2 regions of the Clostridioides sp. ES-S-0108-01 genome follow, and region 1 is predicted to be linked to the other one. Evidence: riboswitches for the same ligand, from Rfam matches in the RefSeq annotation. Region 1 holds a riboswitch; the other holds the start of a gene.

Region 1 (4,343 bases):
TTTACTTTCTGACCCTGATTTAGTTGCTATAAAAGCTTTTGATGTATGGAAAGAGAAAAAAATGTATGGAAAAACTGCATTTGGAGTTGTACGTGCGACATATATTATAGATGAAAATGGAATTATTGAAAAAGTTTTTGAAAAAGCAAAACCAGATACAAATGCACAAGAGATTCTTGAATATTTGGAAAAACAGGAGCAATAAGAATTTATGATTATAATGTTATCACCAGCTAAAAATATGAAGAATATAGAAATATTTGATAGAGATTTGAATTTGCCCTGTTTTATAGATAATACAAAAGAAATAGTTGAAAATATAAATACATTTAGCATAGAAGATTTTAAAAATAAAATGAAAATTAATGAAAAATTAGCTGTGTTAAATAAAAATAGATTTGAAAGCATTAAGTTCGATAGATTAGGAAGCCCTGCAATCTTAACTTATGATGGAATACAGTATAAAAATATAGAAGCAGAAAATTTTACAAAGCAAGATGAAGAATTTGCAGATAGTTGTATTCGAATCATAAGTGGATTGTATGGGCTTGTAAAACCATACGATAGTATATATGAATATAGGTTAGAAATGCAGACAAAATTACAGATAGGTGAGTTTAAGAATTTATATGAATATTGGGGAAATCGCATATATAAAGAATTAAGCAAAGAAAAAACAGCTATCATTAATCTTTCATCAAATGAATACAGCAAGTCAATAGAAAGATTTATTAAAGATAGTGATACATATATTACATGTACTTTTAAAGTAAACAAAAATGGTATATTGAAAGTGGAATCTACACAAGCAAAGAAGGCTAGAGGTATGATGGCAAAGTACATTGTAAAAAATAGGATAATAGATATTGAGGAGCTAAAAAAGTTTAACTTAGAAGGATATAAGTACCAAGAAAACTTATCTGATAATAGTGAATACATATTTGTAAAAGAGTAGAATTTTTTATTAAGTATTAAATGGCATTGTTAAATTTAGGTAAAATATACTTATTGTGTATTGAACTGAACTTGATTTTAAAATATAATTACTCTTAAATCAAAAAAGAAAGGAGTGGTCTTCCAAAATGGAAAATCACAAACAGATGCCTTGGCATTCAAGAGCAACTCATGAAATTTTAGAAAGTCTAGATTCATCAGAGGAGGGGCTCACCGATACCGAGGCGGAAAAACGGCTTAAAAAGAGTGGTGTTGTCTTTAATATTTGGCGAATTTACAGAAGCTTTTGTAATACTAATAATTGTAATAGTAAATGCAATTATTGGTATTGTTCAAGAAAAAAAGGATGAAATATCATTAGAAGCATTAAAAAATATGAATTCACCTATAGCTCGTGTGTCCCCATTTGATAAACTTAGAATAATAAAATCTTTAAAAAGAATTGGAGAAGTACCAGCAATGACTGGGGATGGTGTAAACGATTCTCCTGCCTTAAAATCTGCTGATATTGGTATAGCTATGGGTATAAGTGGTACAGATGTTGCAAAAGATTCTTCTGATATGATTTTAATGGATGATAGCTTTACAACAATTGCTTATGCAATAAAAGAAGGTAGGCGTGTATATAGGAACATACAAAAAGTTATACAATTCTTGCTTGTTGGTAATATAGCAGAGATACTTACACTGTTTGTAGCAATACTATTAAATTGGGATACTCCACTTCTTGCTGTTCATATTCTGTGGGTAAACCTTGCAACTGCTACACTTCCAGCTCTTGCTCTTGGAGTTGACCCACCAAGCAGAAATATAATGAAGCATCAGCCAGTGAAATCAACCACTTTGTTTGAAAAAAACCTTATACAAAGAGTTGTTACCCAAGGTATATTTGTGGCAATAATGACTATTTTAGCATATAAAATTGGTCTTAATATAGAAAATCATTCTGTAGGTCAAACAATGGCGTTTTGTGTATTAGCATTTTCACAGATGTTACGAGCATTTAGCCAGCGTTCAAATATAGATTCAATGTTTAATAGAAATAATGGTAAAAATCCATTTCTTTTAATCTCGTTTTTAACTTCTGCATTGCTAATAGCAGTAATACTGTTTGTACCTGTTTTTAGAAATGCTTTTAGTCTAACTATTTTAAATAGTTCAGAGTGGCTTATAACAATTGTTTTAGCTGTAATGTCTGTAGTTCAAGTAGAGGTTGGGAAAGTTATTAAAAGAAAAAAATTAAAAAAATAGTTGACAAAATTAGGAAAAATATATAAGATATAAAACATAGAAAAATTAAATAAATCTTATCCAGAGAGGTGGAGGGACTGGCCCTATGAAACCCGGCAACCAGTATATTTATATACATTGGTGCTAAATCCTGCGGCGAAAGCTGAGAGATGAGTATAATTAAGCTTATACAGAGCCTGAGTTATATACTCAGGCTTTATTTATTTTAAATCTCATCTGATAAATAGTTTAATTTTTTTAATAAAATCTAAGGGGGATATAAAAATGTATAATAAAGAGACAATATGTGTGCAAGGAAATTATAAACCAGGTAATGGAGAACCAAGAGTATTACCTTTATATCAAAGTACAACTTTTAAATATAGCAGTATAGACCAACTTGCTGAATTATTCGATTTAAAGGTTGATGGACATATATATTCAAGAATAAGTAATCCTACTATTCAAGCTTTTGAAGAGAAAATAAGTTTACTAGAAGGAGGAGTATCTTCTGTAGCTGTATCATCAGGTCAATCTGCAAATATGTTGGCAGTTTTAAATATATGTAAATCAGGAGATAGCATACTTTGTTCTTCAAAAGTATATGGAGGAACATTCAATTTATTAGGACCTAGTCTTAAAAAATTTGGTATAGATTTAATATCGTTTGACTTAGATTCAAGTGAAGATGAGATAGCAGAACTTGCAAATGAAAATACTAAAGTTGTGTTTGCAGAAACACTTGCAAATCCAACTCTTGAAGTTATAGATTTTGAAAAAATAGCAAATGTAGCTAAGAGGATTAATGTTCCATTTATAGTTGATAATTCATTAGCATCTCCAGTGCTTTGTAACCCTTTAAAGTATGGAGCAAATATAGTTACTCATTCTACTACAAAATATTTAGACGGGCATGCTTCAAGTGTTGGGGGAATTATAGTAGACGGTGGAAACTTTAACTGGGATAATGGAAAATTTCCAGAATTAGTTGAACCAGACCCAACGTACCATGGAATAAGTTATACTGAAAAATTTGGAAATGCTGCGTATGCAACTAAAGCAAGAGTTCAATTACTTAGGGATTATGGAAATTGTTTAAGCCCGTTTAATGCATATCTTACTAACTTAAATGTTGAAACACTGCACCTTAGAATGGAGAGACATAGTGAAAACGCACTTAAAATAGCTAGGTTTTTAGAAAAACATGAAAATGTAGACTGGATTAATTATCCAGGGCTTGAAGATAACAAGTATTATGAGAATGCTAAAAAATATTTATCAAAAGGGTGTAGTGGAGTTTTATCATTTGGAGTAAGAGGTGGGCTAGAAAATGCAAAAAAATTTGTGGAAAAACTACAGATAGCATCTTTAGTTACGCATGTTTCAGATGTAAGAACATGTGTTATACACCCAGCTTCAACTACTCATAGACAATTAACAGAAGAACAATTAATTGCATCTGGAGTATTGCCTTCACTAATAAGATTGTCAGTTGGAATAGAAAATGTAGAGGATTTAATAGCTGATTTAAATCAAGCTTTAAATTTCTAATATTCTAAGAGAAAGAGAAGTGAAAAAATATGGCTTTAATACTACCAAAAGGATTACCTGTTATTAATAAATTATTAGATGAAGGAATAGATGTAATTTACAAAGAAGATTTTAATAAGGAATTAAAATATGAAGAAAACATAGATACTAAGATAGCTATACTGAATCTAATGCCTATAAAGATAGATACAGAATTAGATTTACTAAGAAGGATAGATAAAACAGGATTCAATGTATCTGTGGAATTTATTAAAATTTCAACAAGAGAGAGTAAGAGAAGTTGCAATGAATATGTTAAAGAATTTTATAAAACATTTGATGAAGCCAAAGAAGAATACTTTGATGGTCTTATAATAACAGGAGCTCCAGTTGAACAAATGGAGTTTGAAGAAGTTGATTATTGGAATGAACTAGAAGAGATTATGGATTATTCTAAAAGAAAAACTAAATCTACATTATATATATGTTGGGCAGCTCAAGCAAGTCTTTACAAATACTACAATGTAAAAAAACTACCATTAAGTAAAAAATGTTTTGGAGTATTTAAGCATAAAGTAGATAAGAATAGTAAGATAGTAGATGGGTTTGAAAAAGAATTTTTTGCCCCA
Region 2 (4,343 bases), on a different contig from region 1:
TAAGTTTATATCCTTTCTCCTTCACAGTTTCCTCTAAAAATGGAATATGTTGAAAGAAGTTAGCATCCAAAGACCCTTCATCTAAAGATGTATTTGGAAGTACATAATCGTTAAATACTTTTACTTCTAAATCATATCCTTTTTCTTTTAACAAAGGTTTTGCAACTTCCAATATCTTTGCATGTGGATTTGACGAAGCTCCTACTAGTATTTTTTTATCCTCTTTGTTTGAACATCCTACTGCTGATATTGCTATTGCTGACACCAATGCTACTGACAATAATTTCTTTAATTTCATTTTTTACTTCCCCCTCTTTAAAATGTTTATGATTAAGTTATTTTAGTTTCTTATAAGCCAGATTTCCTACTCCTTGGATTATTTGAACTAATATTACAAGTGCTATTACTGTATACACCATTACTGCTGTATCAAATCTTTGATATCCATAAATAAGTGCTATATTACCTAGTCCTCCAGCTCCTACTGCACCTGCCATAGCTGTATAACCAAGTATAGATATTATTGATAATGTAATTCCAGATACTATTGAAGGCATAGCTTCCTTTATCATAACCTTAAAGACTATTTGTCTTTTTGTAGCTCCAAAAGATTTTGCTGCTTCTATTAATCCTTTATCAACTTCATTTAATGAGCTTTCTATAATTCTAGCAATAAATGGTGCTGCACCAATAGTTATTGGTACTATTGCAGCAGTTTCTCCTATACTTGTTCCAACGATTAATCTAGTGATTGGAATCATTGCAACTATAAGTATCATAAACGGGAAACTTCTAAATATATTTACTATAAATCCTAAAGCACTATTTATTGTGCTATTTGGTTTTAATCCATCTGGTTTTGTAACTACTAATATGATTGCTAATATAAACCCTAATATTGTTGCCACTATAGTTGGTACTATAACCATATACAAAGTTTGTAACAATGCACTTGGAAATAGTGTTGTTAAAAAATCAATTAAACTATTCATTTATCATTTCCTCCCATCTTATGCCCTTACTAGTCAGATATTGTTTTACTTGCTCTCCACTTTTATCTGAAATGTTTATAATAAGTGAGCCTAGAATATCATCTTTAAATTGTTCTAATTTACCAAATATTATAGACACATCTATATTTAGTTCTCTTGCCATAGTCGTAATAATAGCTTCATTAGAAATATCTTTAGGGAATAGTATTTTTATATTTGTTCCCTTTGGTAATATTATACTTTCTTCACCTATTAATTTTCTAAGTCCTTTAGTATTTCTTAAGAATATTTCTTCTGTATCTCCTACCTCTAAAACTTCTCCATTTTCCATTATTGCTACTCTTCCACAAATCTGCTTTATAACCTCCATTTGATGAGTTACAACTATTATTGTTATTCCCAAATTTTTATTTATATCTTCAAGCAACGAAAGAATTGATTTTGTAGTATTTGGGTCTAATGCTGAAGTTGCTTCGTCACAAAGAAGCACCTGTGGATTTAGTGCTAAAGCTCTAGCAATTGCAACTCTTTGTTTTTGACCACCACTTAGATTTCTAGGCTTATCATTTTTCTTTTCAGATATTCCAACTACTTCTAATAACTCTATAACTCTTTTTTTGATTTCTGCCTTTGAATATCCAAAACATTCTAATGGCAATGCTACATTATCAAATACAGTTTTTCTTTCAAGCAATGAAAAGTGTTGAAAAATCATTCCTAACTCTTTTCTTAAATCTCTCATTTGCTTTTCACTCAATGCCTTTACTTCCTTACCAGAAACAAGTACATTACCTTCTTGATATTCTTCTAATCCATTTATACATCTAAGTAGTGTTGATTTTCCTGCACCACTATGACCTATTATTCCAAAAATTTCTCCAGATTCTATTTCTATACTTACATCTTTAAGCACTTGAATCTTTCCATAATACTTATTAACATTTTTTATGCTAATCATAAAATTTCCTCCCATATATTCTGCTTAGTTTTTATGTTTATCCTCGCTTATGTATTACAACAAAATAAAAGCCCGAGTATAAACTCAGGCTTAGAAAGCTATTTATACTCATCTATCAACTATATTAGTTGCAGGATTTAGCACCAATGTATATAAAATATACTGGTTGCCGGGTTTCAAAGGGCCAGTCCCTCCACCACTCTTGATAAGACGTTATTTAATTTAATTCTATTATCATTTGTTGCTATGTTATATATAATATATTCAATAATAGTATTTGTCAATAAATTTATTTAAATTTTTTATTTTTATTATCGTTAAATAACTATTTTTAATTAGTTTTCTAGCTCCTAACACTTTATATTTTAATGTACATATAACTACAAAATATCATTATAAGAAATATATTAAATAATATTAATCTATCTAAATCACTTGTAAAATAAATTAAGAAAATTAACATTTTTCCAAACTCTATTCTATCTTAAATAAAATAATTTAAAAACAATGATGATTGTATAGCTCCAACACTTTAGATTTTATCAAAGATTTGAGTTCTATTGGTTCTATTGTTGTAGCATTTTTCCCAAAAGTTAAAAAATATTCAGCCACCCAATCAAGTGTGGATTTTGGTATACGCATATCTATGTATCCACCTTTAGGCAAAATTTTCAATCCTCTTGCCAACAAAAACTCTGTTTCACAACGTTTTACTCCCTCATCTGTCAAATTAATTTTAATATGATAATCTGTACCTACTTCCATATTATTAAGATAATCATGTATAGAAGATAAAACCTTATATTTTTTATTTGATAAGTTTTCTATACTCAAAATCTTCACAATTCTATCTACACGAAATTCCTTAATAGACTCTGATTTTATACAGTAGGCTGGACAATACCAAAGTCCATTCATGGCATACAAACCAATAGGAATAATGGTACGTATACTATTTTTTTGCTTTGATGAATATTCAATTTTAATTGTAGAATCATTCATTACTATATTGAACAATTCCTTCAATAATGGTGTTGAGCAATGCCTATCTGGTGTCCAAAAAACAAATTTACGTCTCATATTCTCAATATTATATTGAATATCATTTGGTATACAATTTAAAATTTTCTTTAAAGCAGAAATAGTTTCTTGCTCAAATGGTAAATCATTATAATATTCTAGTGACTGATATGCAAAGAATATAGATTTTATCTCACTTTCTGAAAATGTAATCGATGGAAGCATACGTTCTTTGAGTACATGATATCCTCCAGCTGCTCCAACTTTTGAATATAATGGAAATCCAATACTCTCCAGCACCTGTAAATCTCTTAGTATAGTACGTTTTGATACAGAAAATTCTTCTGCTAATTCTCCTGCTGTAAAATTTCTTTTTGCATTTATTGTTATCATCAGTTCAATTAAACGTTCAGCTCTTGACATGTTTACACTCCTAATTTCAATATAGTGACAATAATTGTCACTATTCTATGGTAAGATATTCTTACATTTAAATCAATAACAATAAAGAAGGGACTGATATTTTATGGAAAATAACCTCTAAATAAATCATAATGAAAATATTGAGATTACAAGATAAAAATAAGCATCTTGATAACATACAAAAAAGCGAAGCCAAAAAATATACTATTTACAAGGCTTCGCTATATTTAAAGTATTTATTTTTAATTTTGAGACTATTTATTCTATTATTTTTTATTATTTCCTGTTATTCCCAATCTATCATTCATATCTTTTATCATTTTTCTAAAACCACTGCCTATATCGTTTCCAACGTCTTCAGTCCCATGAACTAGTTGCATAAAGTCATTTTGACCTTTTTTCATATCTTCATCAGATACATTATCTAATTTTTCTAGTCTTTCATCTATATCTTTTACTAATCTTTCACCTTCAGCAATTAGGTCATCATTCATTCTCTTTAACTCTGTATCCTCTGTTTTACCATCTTTTTTAAGAGATGTTACAAATGATTGTATTTTATCTCTACTATCCTTATATGCAGCCTTTACATCACTTAGATATTTTTCATTTCCTGGATATTCTTTATCTTTAAACTGATTATTTATACTTTCTGGAGTATCATAAATAGAATATCTATTTAGTCCTGCTATATAATCATTATAGCTTGTTGAATAATAATTCATATATCCTTCATTATTATTTACAGATTCATTAGGATTTTTTCCTGCATTTTCACTTGGTTTTTCATTATCTCTAGCACATGCAGTTATTCCTATAGCTAGTACTAATGCTAATCCTACAAATAAAGTTCTTTTTAGTTTCATTTTTATTACCCTCCTAAATCTTTTATACTACAAAAAATTTTAATAATTTTCTTTCTTAATTTAGTATTTCTATATTTTTATTTT

What was found. A riboswitch is a leader RNA that binds a small molecule or an ion and turns the genes downstream of it on or off. The one in region 1 is predicted to bind S-adenosylmethionine.
Region 2: linked by a shared signal. The riboswitch ahead of IR152_RS18395 (methionine ABC transporter ATP-binding protein) and the one ahead of IR152_RS04775 (O-acetylhomoserine aminocarboxypropyltransferase/cysteine synthase family protein) in region 1 are both predicted to bind S-adenosylmethionine.

Annotation. Positions count from the first base shown of each region.
Region 1 covers NZ_JADGMN010000003.1:191,551-195,893, forward strand. The annotation lists gene bcp (thioredoxin-dependent thiol peroxidase) at 1-205, shown strand, start outside; gene yaaA (peroxide stress protein YaaA) at 212-955, shown strand; gene IR152_RS20380 (cation-transporting P-type ATPase) at 1,083-1,304, shown strand; gene IR152_RS04770 (HAD-IC family P-type ATPase) at 1,204-2,205, shown strand; SAM riboswitch class I at 2,259-2,361, shown strand; gene IR152_RS04775 (O-acetylhomoserine aminocarboxypropyltransferase/cysteine synthase family protein) at 2,470-3,735, shown strand; gene IR152_RS04780 (homoserine O-succinyltransferase) at 3,765-4,343, shown strand, end outside.
Region 2 covers NZ_JADGMN010000031.1:27,352-31,694, forward strand. The annotation lists gene IR152_RS18385 (MetQ/NlpA family ABC transporter substrate-binding protein) at 1-298, opposite strand, end outside; gene IR152_RS18390 (methionine ABC transporter permease) at 336-992, opposite strand; gene IR152_RS18395 (methionine ABC transporter ATP-binding protein) at 985-1,950, opposite strand; SAM riboswitch class I at 2,056-2,162, opposite strand; gene IR152_RS18400 (helix-turn-helix transcriptional regulator) at 2,449-3,393, opposite strand; gene IR152_RS18405 (hypothetical protein) at 3,660-4,259, opposite strand.